4 regions of the Mesorhizobium sp. B3-2-1 genome follow, and region 3 is predicted to be linked to each of the others. Evidence: predicted binding sites of a transcription regulator. Region 3 holds the regulator's gene; each other region holds the start of a gene.
The links. The regulator PhoB, encoded in region 3, activates phosphate uptake and scavenging genes when phosphate is short. The targets are predictions, from matches to a motif close to TGTCATNNANCTGTCAT.
Positions count from the first base shown of each region.

Region 1: the regulator PhoB is predicted to act here: its motif matches at 1,879-1,895, upstream of phnC (phosphonate ABC transporter ATP-binding protein).
Region 2: the regulator PhoB is predicted to act here: its motif matches at 1,792-1,808, upstream of FJW08_RS24430 (esterase-like activity of phytase family protein).
Region 4: the regulator PhoB is predicted to act here: its motif matches at 1,887-1,903, upstream of FJW08_RS22035 (DUF1045 domain-containing protein).

Region 1 is NZ_VFTI01000015.1:104,475-107,678, forward strand. It holds gene phnL (phosphonate C-P lyase system protein PhnL) at 1-384, shown strand, start outside; gene FJW08_RS17225 (DapH/DapD/GlmU-related protein) at 381-998, shown strand; gene FJW08_RS17230 (DUF1868 domain-containing protein) at 1,133-1,843, shown strand; gene phnC (phosphonate ABC transporter ATP-binding protein) at 1,974-2,831, shown strand; gene phnD (phosphonate ABC transporter substrate-binding protein) at 2,941-3,204, shown strand, end outside.
Region 2 is NZ_VFTI01000027.1:42,162-45,365, forward strand. It holds gene FJW08_RS24420 (trimethylamine methyltransferase family protein) at 1-1,494, opposite strand, end outside; partial or broken gene FJW08_RS24425 (glycine cleavage T C-terminal barrel domain-containing protein) at 1,508-1,699, opposite strand; gene FJW08_RS24430 (esterase-like activity of phytase family protein) at 1,923-3,204, shown strand, end outside.
Region 3 is NZ_VFTI01000004.1:216,866-220,069, forward strand. It holds gene FJW08_RS06150 (sterol desaturase family protein) at 1-612, shown strand, start outside; partial or broken gene FJW08_RS06155 (sugar kinase) at 692-871, shown strand; gene phoB (phosphate regulon transcriptional regulator PhoB) at 993-1,682, opposite strand; gene phoU (phosphate signaling complex protein PhoU) at 1,702-2,409, opposite strand; gene pstB (phosphate ABC transporter ATP-binding protein PstB) at 2,435-3,204, opposite strand, start outside.
Region 4 is NZ_VFTI01000023.1:7,529-10,732, reverse strand. It holds gene FJW08_RS22040 (alpha-D-ribose 1-methylphosphonate 5-triphosphate diphosphatase) at 1-1,104, opposite strand, end outside; gene FJW08_RS22035 (DUF1045 domain-containing protein) at 1,141-1,848, opposite strand; gene iolB (5-deoxy-glucuronate isomerase) at 2,000-2,812, opposite strand; gene FJW08_RS22025 (DUF3329 domain-containing protein) at 3,052-3,204, opposite strand, start outside.

The DNA of each region.
Region 1 (3,204 bases), on a different contig from region 3:
TCGGCGCTCGATGTCGTCGCCGAACCGCTGGTCGAACGCGGCGAGGAGCGCGAGGCGGCCCGAGCCAAGGCACGCGCCTTGCTGGCCCAGCTCAATCTGCCGGAAAAGCTCTGGATGCTGCCGCCGGCAACCTTCTCCGGCGGCGAGCAGCAGCGCGTCAACATCGCGCGCGGTTTCATCACCGAACATCCGATCCTGCTGCTCGACGAGCCGACCGCATCGCTCGACGCGACCAACCGCGACGTGGTGATCGAACTCATCGCAGCCAAGAAAGCGAGCGGAGTAGCCCTGCTCGGCATCTTCCACGACCACGATGTGCGCGAGGCGGTGGCCGACCGCATCATCGACGTCACCGCCTTCGCTCCGGGAAAACTCGCCGCATGACCAGGAAATTGTCGGAGACGCCGCTGGTCCACCCGACGGCGGAGGTGCACAACTCGACGCTCGGCCGCTGGACCGAGATCGCCGACCGCAGCCGGGTTTCGGAAAGCGAGCTCGGCGATTATTCCTACATGATGCAGGACTGCGCCGTCTGGTGTGCGACGATCGGCAAATTCGCCAACATCGCGGCCACCGTGCGCCTCAACGCCACCAACCATCCGACATGGCGGCCGACGCTGCACCACTTCACTTACCGCGCGTCGGACTATTGGGACGACGCTGAGCATGAGAGCGAATTCTTCGCTCAGCGTCGCGCCAAGCGCGTCACCATAGGCCACGACACCTGGCTCGGCCACGGCTCGACCGTCCTGCCCGGCGTCACCGTCGGTGATGGTGCCGCGGTTGGCGCTGGCGCGGTCGTCTCGAGGGACGTCGCGCCCTACACCATCGTCGCCGGCGTGCCGGCCAAGCCGATCCGCGAGCGCTTCGACCGCCGCACCGCCGAGCGCTACCAGGCACTGGCCTGGTGGGACTGGGACCATGCCAGGCTACGCGCTTCGCTCGACGATTTTCGGGATTTGTCGGCCGAGGCGTTCCTGGAGAAATACGAAGGATAGCGCAATTCCAGGAAAACTGGGAACCGGTTGCGTCAGGCAAAGAGACAGAGCCCTCACATCATCGTCATAGAGCGAGCCTGTTCATATCCCTGACATAAGATTCGGACAGGACGCCATCTCCCAAGGAGATCGCCATGCTCGAAACTGTGAGGCCCTCGCTCGCCGGATTCTTTGCCGGCTCCAATCCGTCGCCGCCGACGCATCTCGGCACGCGCTACGACGCGTCGGGCAACTTTCTCCTCGAGCCCGGCAACACCGTCGTCAGCCATCTGGTCAGCGGCTCGCCATCCGAAGCGGTGGTGCTCACTGTACGCAATCGGATGATGGCAATGCCGGACGCCGATCGCCTCGCCTTCACGCCGGTCTCCAGCCTGCACATGACGCTGTTCCAGGGCATCATCGAATATCGCCGCCGGTTGCCTTACTGGCCGCGGGACGTCCCGCTCGACACCAGCATCGACGCCATGACCCGGCTCTATCTGGAGCGCCTCAAGGGTTTCGAGGGCGCCGGCCCGTTCAACATCAAGGTGCTCGAGATCGTGCCGACCGGCCTCACCGTTGCCGGCGCGACCGACGAGGACATGCGCATCATGCGTGCATGGCGCGATGCTCTGACTGTGCCGTTCGGCTACCGGCACCCCGACCACGACAATTACGTCTTTCACATCACCTTCGCCTACCAGATCCAGCGTCTCGCCGACGACAGCGCTGCCGCATGGCAGGCACTGTTCGACGATTGCCTGGCGCTTTTCGCGCGGCAGGCTCCGGTGATCGAGATCAAGGCCCCCGCCTTCTGCGCATTCCGCGACATGAAACATTTCGAGGAATTGCTGGTGCTTGGCTGATCGCCAGCAGGACGCCGACCGTCGTATCTGTGGAGCGTAACAAAACTGACATGCCGGCGACACGGCAGGTTCATGTGGCTGCGTTAGGCGAGAGCCTGACAATCAATATGGACCGGACTGGAACCAGCCCATGTCAGCAAGCTCTGCCACGCTCGAAATCCGCGGCGTCAGCCGACGATTTGGCAAGAACACCGCCGTCAGTGACATCAACATCTCGATCCCGCAGGGGCAGATGGTTGGCGTCATCGGTCGTTCGGGCGCCGGCAAATCGACGCTTCTTCGCATGATCAACCGTCTTGTCGACCCCAGCCAAGGGTCGATTTTTTTTGACGGCGCGGAGGTTTCCCAGTTGCGCGGCTCGCCCTTGCGGCGCTGGCAGCGCGATTGCGCCATGATCTTCCAGCAGTTCAACCTGGTGCCGCGCCTCGACGTGCTGACCAACGTGCTGCTCGGCAAACTGAACCACCGCTCGACCCTGTCCAACCTTCTCGGCATGTTCTCGCGCGCCGAGTGCGCCGAAGCGGTCGCCGCGCTCGAGCGGCTCGACATCGCCCGCACGGCACTTCAGCCGGCCGGCACACTGTCTGGCGGCCAGCAGCAGCGCGTCGCCATCGCCCGCGCCATGATGCAGCAGCCCAGGGTGATCCTCGCCGATGAGCCGATCGCCTCGCTCGACCCGCTCAACGCCAAGGTGGTGATGGATTCGCTGCAGGACATCAATCTGCGCGAAGGCATCACGGTCGTCACCAACCTGCATACGCTCGATACCGCCCGTACCTATTGCAACCGCATCATCGGCATGGCCGCCGGCAAGGTCGTCTTCGACGGACCGCCCGAAGAGCTCGACCGCGAAGCCGTGCGTCTTGTCTACGGCGCCGACAGCAATGGCGGCGAGATATCGGAGGTCATCACCTCCACCAGCGTAGCCTTCAAGCAGAAGATCGCCGCATCCGCCGGACCGCTCGAACCCGCATTTCCGGGATACTGAGCCCATTACGGGCATAGCGAGCAGCCTGGATCGTCCGCCCGCGTCAAGGGCACTTGTCAAGATCAAGAACGCTGCCGGCGCGGGGCCGGAACTTACAGGAGAGATATCAATGTTCAGGAAGATGGTTTTCGGTGCCGTTTCGGTGCTCGCCATGGCCACCAGCATGGCCCACGCCGCCGACATGAAGGAATTTCGCGTCGGCATTCTCGGTGGCGAAAACGAAACCGACCGGCTGCGCAACTACCAGTGCCTGGCCGATCATCTGAAGACCGAGTTCGGCTTCGAGAAAGTTTCGCTGTTCCCCGCCGCCGACTATGACGGCGTCATCCAGGGCCTGCTCGGCGGCACGCTCGACTTCGCCGAACTCGGCGCT
Region 2 (3,204 bases), on a different contig from region 3:
GCCTGACGTGGCGGCGGCCGCAGCCGGCGCCTCGAAATCGGCGAGGATGCGCTTCCAGATGCCGGTGGCGCGTTCGGTCGCGTTCTTCGAGCCGCTTTGCGTCCAGTTGCCGAAATTCGACCAGTCGGCGACCAGCGGCTCGTAGAAGGCGGTGCGGTAGCGCGCCATGGTGTGGCCGGCCGAGAAGAAGTGGCCGCCCGGCTGCACTTCGGCGATCGCCTCGAAGCCTATTGCGTCGTCGTCGCCGGGGGTCGCGGCACAAAGCTCCGCGACGGTCTGCAGCGCCTCGATGTCGGTGACCAGCTTTTCCAGCGAGACGCTCAAGCCCCCTTCCAGCCAGCCGGCGGCATGGATGCAGACCGTGGCGCCCGACAGCACAGAGCCCCACAGCGCGAACTGCGTCTCGTGCGCGGCCTGCGCGTCCGAAATGTTGGCCGCGCTGCCACCGCCCGAGCGCCAGGGCAGACCGGTGAAGCGCGCCAACTGGCCGGCGCCCAGTGTGGCCTTGACGTGCTCCGGCGTGCCGAAGGCGGGTGCTCCGGATTTCATGTCGACATTGGAGGAGAAGGAACCGTAGACCACCGGCGCGCCCGGCCGAACGATCTGCGCCAGCGTCAGCCCGGCCAACGCTTCGGCATGCTGCAAGGTCAGGGCGCCGGCCACCGTGATCGGCGCCGTCGCGCCGGCCAGGCAGAACGGCGTGATGATCAGGACCTGGCCCGCCTTGGCGAAATCGATGATGCCTTGCGCCATCGGAATGTCGAGCTGGCGCGGCGAGTTGGTGTTGATGACGGTGTAGCAATGCGCGCCCGAGCAGAACTCGTCTTCGGACAGCCCGCGGGCCAGCCTGATCATCTCGAAACTGTCATCGACCTGCGGCGTGCCGCGCGCGAACACGAATGGGAATTTGTCCGACAGGGTCAGTTGCGCCCGATTGACGGCATAGTGGCGGAAGCGGTTGTCGATGTCCTGCGGCTCGATGCACGGCCCCAGCATGTGCAACACATCGAAATGCTGCACCAGCTTGATGAGCTCCTCGAAGGCGGCCAGCGTTCCGGGCCGCCGGCCGCGGTCGAGATCGGTGACGTTGGGTGCGCCGGAACCCGCAAGGAACGTCATCGAGCCCAGTTCGAGCGACAGATCGCGAGCACGCGCGCCTGCCTTGGCGTGGATCGATCGCGGTGCCGAGGCTAAGGCCGCCACCACCATGCCGCGGCCGATGCGCACCATGTCGGTGTCGGGATCGACCAGCGCGCCGGCGCGGGCAAGCACCTCGCGCGCCTCAGGCAACAGCACCTTGATGCCCAGTTCTTCCAGCACGCGCAGCGCCGTGTGGTGGATCGACGCCACCTGGTCGTCGGAAAAGATCGGCTGCGGCAGGAATGGATTCTTCAGCGACCGGTAATTGGGCTTGCGGTTTGATTCGCTGCCGGCCTCGCCCGTGCGTCCACGCCGGCGTTCGCGCCTGCTGTCTCGTGCCGCATCATCGATCATCGCAAGTTCCTCCTCATTGCCGCATCGCCTTGCCCTGGGGATCACAGGGCGAGGCCGCGATGACCCGCGCAGTCCGCTCGACGCCGACAATGTGCACGCAAAGCGCCGTCCCCTCCCCGGCGAAATCGTCGTCCACCAACGCCAGCGCGACGCCCTTGCCGATCGTGTAGCCAAATCCGCCCGAGGTGACGAAGCCGACGCGGCGGCTTCAAGGCTTCTCCCCGGTCAGTTCGAAGCCGGCACCCTATATGCACTAGACATAGGTGTCCAGTAAGCTGGCGGAGCGGCATCGCGCACTGTCACGCAAGCATCATGTTCACGCCTTAGATCGCTTTCGGGGAGGCACGCACGGCACCGTCGAGGCGGCACCTCTTTCCGTTTTTGTCCTTCGGCCGCTCCGGCATGCTTCGTCACAAAGAGGATTGTCCATGAAACACCTGCACCGAACCGCCTCGCTCGGCGTCGCGCTGGCCTTGTTCACCGCCCTCACCCCGGCGCTTGCCGACGGCATGGCTTACATCAACAAGGGCCTGGTCGGCGTCGGCCGCATGCCGGCCGACCAGCGCGACAAGTTCGGCGAGACCTTTGGCTCCGCCTCCGGCATGGCGATCGACACATCAGGCTGGACGCATGAAGCGGGTACCTACAAGGGGTCGCTCTGGCTCCTGCCCGACCGTGGCTACAACGTCGGCGGCACCACCGACTATCGCCCGCGCCTCAACGCCGTCGGCATCGAATTCACGCCTGTCGCGCCCGACGCCGCTCCCGCCGCCGGCCAGGGGCAGACGGGCGTCAAGGCGACGCTTGCCGACACGATACTGCTCACCGATGACAAGGGCGTCGATGCCACCGGCCTCGATCCATTGTCGGATGTACGCGCCGCGGCCGGCGACATGCCGATGCTGCCCGTCGCCACCAACGGCAAGCTCGCTCTCGACAACGAGGCCATCGCGCGGCTGCCCGACGGTTCGATGTTCATCTCCGACGAGTACGGCCCCAACATCTACAGGTTCTCCGCGCAAGGCCGCCTGATGTCGGCGACCCAGCCGCCGGCGGCCCTTGTGCCGATGCGCAAGGGAGCGCCGAACTTCTCCTCCGACAATCCCGGCCCGGGTGCCGCCGACCCTGATCCGAAGGATCCCGACACCGGCCGCCAGAACAACCAGGGCCTCGAAGGCATGGCGATGACGCCGGACGGCAAATTCCTGATCGCCGTGCTGCAGTCGGCGCCGAGGCAGGACGGCGGCGATTCCCCAGCGACGCGGCAGAACACCCGGGCGCTGGTCTACGATGCCTCCGACCTCGCCCATCTGAAGCTCGCGCATGAATATGTCGTGCCGCTGCCGGTGTTTAGGGATGCCAAGGGCAAGACCAAGGTCGCCGCGCAGAGCGAGATCATGGCGCTTTCGGACACGTCCTTCCTGATGCTGGCGCGCGACAGCGGCAACGGCCAGGGCCTGAAGAAGGGTGACGCTTCGCTCTACCGCCAGATCAACATCGTCGACGTGTCCGGCGCGACCGACATCGCGGGCGGCCCCTTCGACGCGGCCGACAAGCCGGTGGCGCCCAAGGGCGTGCTTGATCCCTCGGTGACGCCGGCCAAGCTGACGCCGTTCATCGATATAAACGACGCCGCGCAGCTTGGCCGCTTCGGCCTGCACAATGGTGGGGCGAAGGACCGCAACGAGCTTTCGGAAAAGTGGGAAGCGA
Region 3 (3,204 bases):
TTCGACAGCCAACTGGCCGACAACGTGTTCTGGTCGCTGGCTTCGGGCGTAACGATCTGGTCGGCATACGAGGCGCTGGTCTGGTGGGCGATGGCCAATGGCTATGCGCCGACTCTAACATGGTCCGGCCACCCGGTCTGGTTCGTCGGCCTCTTCCTGTTGATCCCGATCTGGGAGAGTTTCTACTTCTACTGGATTCACCGGCTGCTCCATACGAAGCTCCTTTACCGCATCCACGCGCTGCATCACCGCAATATTGATGTGGGGCCGTGGTCGGGCCTTGCGATGCACCCGGTTGAACACATTTTCTATTTCGGAACCGCGCTGGTCCATTTCGTTGTTCCGTCCAGCCCGGTGCATCTTATCTGCCACCTGATGTTCTATGGCCTTTACGCCATTACCACCCATACCGGGTTCGAAGGGCTCTGGCTGGCCGGGCGCAAGCGCGTCGACCTGGGCACCTTCCACCACCAGCTTCATCATCGCTACTTTGAGGTGAACTACGGCACGCTGGAAGTGCCATGGGACAAGTGGTTCGACACCTTCCACGATGGCACTGAATCGGCAAAGGCACGGATGAAGGCGCGTCTTGCCGCGCGGCGCCGGCTATAGGTCACGCCGGCGGAAGGGGCACGTGATATAAGTCCTCAGGCAGGTTTACGCCGCAGACCGCCCTAGCCCCCGATCTCTTTACCGCAAGGCCGGCGAAGCGCTCGGATACGGGCTTGGCAGCCTGTTCGCGCTGATCGATCCCGCACCCGTCGCCATGGTCGGCGTCTGCGCGGCGGCCTTCGACCTGATCGAGCCGGCACTGCGCGAGGCGATCGCCCACACCGCCGGCGGCCAGCATTCGAAATCGATCTCCTTCGACATCGGGATTTGTTTTTCTTCCATGTGATCGGCGCGGCATGCATGATTGTTTTGCTCTGGAAGGTGCACAATCATACACGTGGGCGCTCCCCATTCCGATCTCACCGAGATGGGACAGACGTCTAGTCTTCCCTGATCGCGTAGCCCGCGCCGCGGATGGTGCGGATGACGTCGGGCATGCGGCCATTGTTGACCGCCTTGCGCAGCCGTCCGACATGCACGTCCACGGTGCGCTCGTCGATATAGATCGTCTCGCCCCAGACATTGTCGAGCAACTGGCTGCGCGAGAACACGCGGCCGGGATGGCGCATCATGAATTCCAGCAGGCGGAACTCGGTCGGTCCGAGCCGGATCTCACTCTTCTTGCGATAGACCCGGTGCGATTCGCGGTCGAGCACGATGTCGCCGACCTTGAGCACGCTGGACAGCACTTCCGGCTTGGCGCGGCGCAGCAGCGCCTTGACCCGGGCCATGAATTCCGGCGTCGAGAACGGCTTGACTAGATAATCGTCGGCGCCGGTCGAAAGGCCGCGCACGCGGTCGCTCTCCTCGCCGCGCGCCGTCAGCATGATGATCGGCAGCCTCTCGGTCTCGGGCCGCATTCGCAGGCGCCGACAGAGCTCGATGCCGGAAATCGCCGGCACCATCCAGTCGAGCACCAGGAGGTCGGGCACGTTCTCCTGGAGGCGGATCTCGGCTTCGTCGCCGCGTGTCACCACCTCGACCTGGTAACCTTCCGATTCCAGATTGTAGCGGAGGAGCACGCCGAGCGGCTCCTCGTCCTCCACCACCATGATGCGTGGCGCGATCATCGATTGATCATCCCTGCCGTCAAGCCGCCGGCACCGACATCGCCGTCTCGTCCTGCTTCGGACGGTTGGCGGGCAGTTGCGTGCCGGTCAGCACATAATACGCATTCTCGGCGATGTTGGTCACATGGTCGCCGATGCGTTCGAGGTTCTTGGCGCAGAACAAGAGATGCGTGCAAGCCGTGATGTTGCGCGGATCCTCCATCATGTAGGTCAGGAGTTCGCGGAACACCGAGGTGTATTTGACGTCGATGCGTTCGTCGTCGTTCCTGAGCTTGGCGAGTGCGGCGGCATCGCCGGCCGCATATTCCTCGACCACGCCCTGCACCTGGATCAGCACCAGCTGCGCCATGGAGTCGATCGAATGCGACAGGTCGCGCGGCGTGGCGGTGAGGCCGACGGAGCCGACGCGCTTGGCGATGTTCTTGGCAAGGTCGCCGATGCGCTCGAGATCGCCCGCCATGCGGATCGAGCCGACGACATGGCGCAGATCGTCGGCCATCGGCTGGCGCTTGGCGATCAGGGTGATGGCGCGGTCGTCGAGTTCGCGCTGGCGCGCGTCCATGATGGCGTCGTCGGAGACGACGCGCTGTGCCAGCGCGTTGTCCGAATTCAGCAACGCCTTGGTGGCGCCGCCGACCATCGTGCCGGCGAGATCGCCCATGTCGCTGATCAGCCTGCTGATCTGTCCGAGATCCTCGTCGAAGGCTGCGACTGTGTGTTCGGCCATGATCCTGGTCCTCGTATGCGTGATATCAGCCGAAGCGGCCGGTGATGTAGTCCTGCGTGCGCTTCTCGCGAGGCGACGTGAAGATCTTCTCGGTCTTGTCGAATTCGACCAGTTCGCCCAGATACATGAAAGCCGTCTGCTTCGAGACGCGCGCGGCCTGCTGCATGTTGTGGGTGACGATGACAATCGTGTAGTCGGCCTGCAACTCGTCGATCAGTTCCTCGATCTTGGCGGTCGACAATGGGTCGAGCGCCGAGGCCGGCTCGTCGAGCAGGATGACTTCCGGCTTGACCGCCACGGTGCGGGCGATGCAAAGCCGCTGCTGCTGGCCGCCCGACAGGCTGAGGCCGCTGGCGTTCAGCTTGTCCTTGACCTCGGTCCACAGTGCCGCGCGCTTCAGCGCCTGTTCGACACGGCCGTCCATCTCGGCCTTGCTGATCTTCTCGTAGAGCCTGACACCGAAGGCGATGTTCTCATAGATCGACATCGGGAACGGCGTCGGCTTCTGGAACACCATGCCGATCTTGGTGCGCAGCAGGTTGAGATCCTGCGAGCGGTCGAGAACGTTTTGGCCGTCGAGCAGCACCTGACCCTCGGCGGTCTGCTTGGGGTATAGTTCGTAGATGCGGTTGAAGACGCGCAGCAGCGTCGACTTTCCGCAGCCCGACGGTCCGATGAAGGCCGTCACGCTGCGCTCGGGCAGCGACAACGTGATGTCCTTCAGCGCCTTCGACTGGCCGTAGTAGAAATTGAGGTTCTTGACCTCGATCTTCGCCTTGGCGGCTGCCTCGGTGG
Region 4 (3,204 bases), on a different contig from region 3:
CACGACCGGAACATGATCGTCGACGCGCACGCGCACCAGATCGGCGCGGCGCCCCTGCTCGATGACGCCGCGATCATCAAGGCCGACGGCCTGCGCCGGGTTCTTCGAAACCATGGCGACGGCCTGCGGCAGCGAAATGCCTTCGACCATGTCGCCGAGGAAGAAGGCCGACTGGATCAGGCTGAAGGGGATGTAGTCAGACGACAGGATGTCGAGCAGGCCGTCGCTGGCCAAGGTACGGGCCGAAACATTGCCCGAATGCGAGGCGCCGCGCATGACATTGGGCGCCCCCATCAGCACGCCGAGCCCGGCGGCCTTCGAGGCCCGTGCCGCTTCCTCGGTGGTCGGGAACTCGGCAACCCGCACGCCCTGCTCGATGGCCTCGTCGACATGGGCCGACGTGGCGTCGTCGTGGCTGGCGAGCACGATGCCGCGCTCCTGGCAGGCGGCGGCGATGAAGACGCGGTTCGGCCCCGAATTCTGCGCCGATTCGGTCATCCGCTTCTCGCAGAATTTCTGGAAGTCGCGATCCGAGAGTTTCAGCTTGCGCTGATAGTAGTAGGCATAGGTTTCAAGGTTGACGAACTGGCGCTGGCCCGGCGCATGGTCCATCAGCGATGCCAGCCTGACCCGCTCGTCGCCGTCGAAATTGGCGAATGCCTTGAGGCAGTCCGGCGCCGAGACCTCACAGCGAAGATGCAGGAAGTGATCGGCCCGCAGACGATCCTGCGCGACGCTGTCCTCGATCGCGTCGGCCAGCTTGCGGATATCGTCCAATGTCAGGTCGGCGTCCTCGTCCATGCCGACGCGCAAGGCATCGAGCACGGTGGTGATGCCGGCGGTCGCGACCTGCGCGTCATGCGCAAGCACCGCGGCGATCGGGTTCCAGCGCACTTTCGGCCGCGGCGCATAATGGCCCTCGAGATGATCGGTGTGGAGTTCGACCAGCCCTGGAATGATGAAGTCGCCGCCCATGTCCTCGCCGATGCGGCCAGTGCCAGCATCGATGCCGGCGATAAAGCCGTCGCGCAGCACCAGCGACCCTTCGACGATCTCGTCGGCAAGTACGATGCGGGCGTTGGAAAGGACAGTTTCGGTGGTCATTTTAGGCTAGTCCTTGGCTCTTGCGGTCGGGTTGGTTCAGGCGATCTTCCGGGCCGGGCGGCGTCCGAGCGCGTGCTGGGAAAGCACCATGAATGGCGCACCGGGTTCGGGTTCGACAAACAATGTCAGCGCATCCACCAGCACGGGCTGGCGCAACACATCGGCGAAAAGGCTGTCGATCGCGGTGCGCAGGCGAGGGCTTTCCTGTGGTCCGGCCCGGCCGGACAGGGTCATGTGGAAGCGGAAGGTTTCGAAGACATAGGGGTAACCCCATTGGCAGAGATTGCGAAACTCGGCCGGCTTCAGCGAATCCGGGCTGCGCCGCTCGATCTCGGCCTCGCTCAACGGCGCGCGAAACCGGTCGAAATCGCGCACGACGTCGTCGGCGAAGCGGTTGAGCGGAGGCAGCGGACCTTCCGGCACCAGCGCGAAGAAGCTGTCGATCTGGCTGACGACCAGGCGCGGGATCGTTACGACAGGCGTCACCTCGGCAAAATGATCGAGCGCCGCTCGCAGCGAAGCCTCGGTCTCGTCGGCAGCCAGGCGGAAAGGCGCTTTCAGCGTGGCGTGAAAGCCATAGCGGCGCGCCGAAGCGGTGTGGAAGGCCACTTCCGCCGCCGCCAGGTCGGCAACGGCCTCAACCGGCCTGGTCGCGGCACCAAACGGGTCGCGGCCCAGCCAGTTGGCGGCAATTCGCGCCAGCGGCTCGTCCTGCCTGGGAGTGAAATAGATGGCATAACGCATCGAAAGTCCTCGTCAGAAGGTTGCCATAGGTGATTTCCATGACGGATTGACGAAGCTTTGAAGGGTTTTCGAAGGCAAATCGACCCTCAGGGTCGTTAGCCGACGATTTTTCCGAGCTGGACCAACAAGTTCAGCCGGAAACGCAGAACGCTCAGGCCTTCATCAACCATTCGTGCTCGGGCGCATTGTGGAATTTCCACGTCCGCTTCGGCCCGGCCATCACATTGAGATAATAGAGGTCATAACCATGGCAGGCGGCGCAGGGGTGATATCCCCTGGGCACCAGCACCACGTCGCCGTCCTCGATCGCCATGGCTTCGTCGAGCGCGCGATGGCCATCCTGATCGGCATCGGTATAGACACGCTGGAAGGCAAAGCCCTGCGGCGGGTTGAGGCGATGATAGTAGGTTTCCTCGAGATAGGATTCAGCGGGCAGGTTGTCCTGGTCGTGCTTGTGCGGCGGGTAGCTCGACGTGTGGCCGCCGGGCGTGATGACCTCGACCACCAGCAGCGAGTCGGCGGGCTGGCCCTCCGGCAGGATGTTGGTGACATAGCGCGTATTGGTGCCCTTGCCGCGCACCTCCTGGCCGAGATCGTCCGGTCCGATCACCCGGACCGGCAGGCCGCCGCCAAGACCGGGTGCCGAGCAGACGCCAAGTTCCAGCTCGGTATCGGCCGTCACCGACCAGTCCGATCCCTGCGGCACGTAGACGGACCACGGCTTGCCCTCGAAGGTCGACATGCGCTCGCCGAGCAGGCCGAGATCCTTGCCGCCGGCTTTGGCGGTACCCTTGCCAGTCACGAACACCAGGCAGACCTCGCGGTCGTCCGTCTTTCCAGAGGCGCTTTCGCCCGGCTTCAGCCGATGCAGGTCGAAACCGACATAGGTCCAGCCGGCGCTTTTCGGCGTCACATGAGCGACGCGGCCATGGCCCTTGTCGGCTTTGACGAGCAGTTTGGACATTTTGTCTCTCCTATCCCATTGGCTTGACGGCTACAGGCGTGAAGCCAAGCCGCTCGTTTGAAAGGGCCATCACGAATCTTCGGATTGGCCGGCGCCTTCCAACTTCGTCATCCTAGGGTCTGCGCCGCGTCGCTGCGCTCCTTGCTCCGCCCTAGGATGACGAGGCAAGGAGCGTTTCGGCCAGTCACCAAGGTATGCGATCCGTTACGCACGTATCCAATCCACTGGAACTTCTTCCATCATTCCTTGGGTTCGACGGCGCCCTTGGGTTCCTCAGGCGTCGCCTTCGCCTCCTCCACCGGCTTGTAGAGATAGAAAAACTGCCAGGCGCCGTAGCCGGCGAAACCGAGGGCAATGACGCCCCAGAACGGCGTGCCGGTGGCGAATTCGAT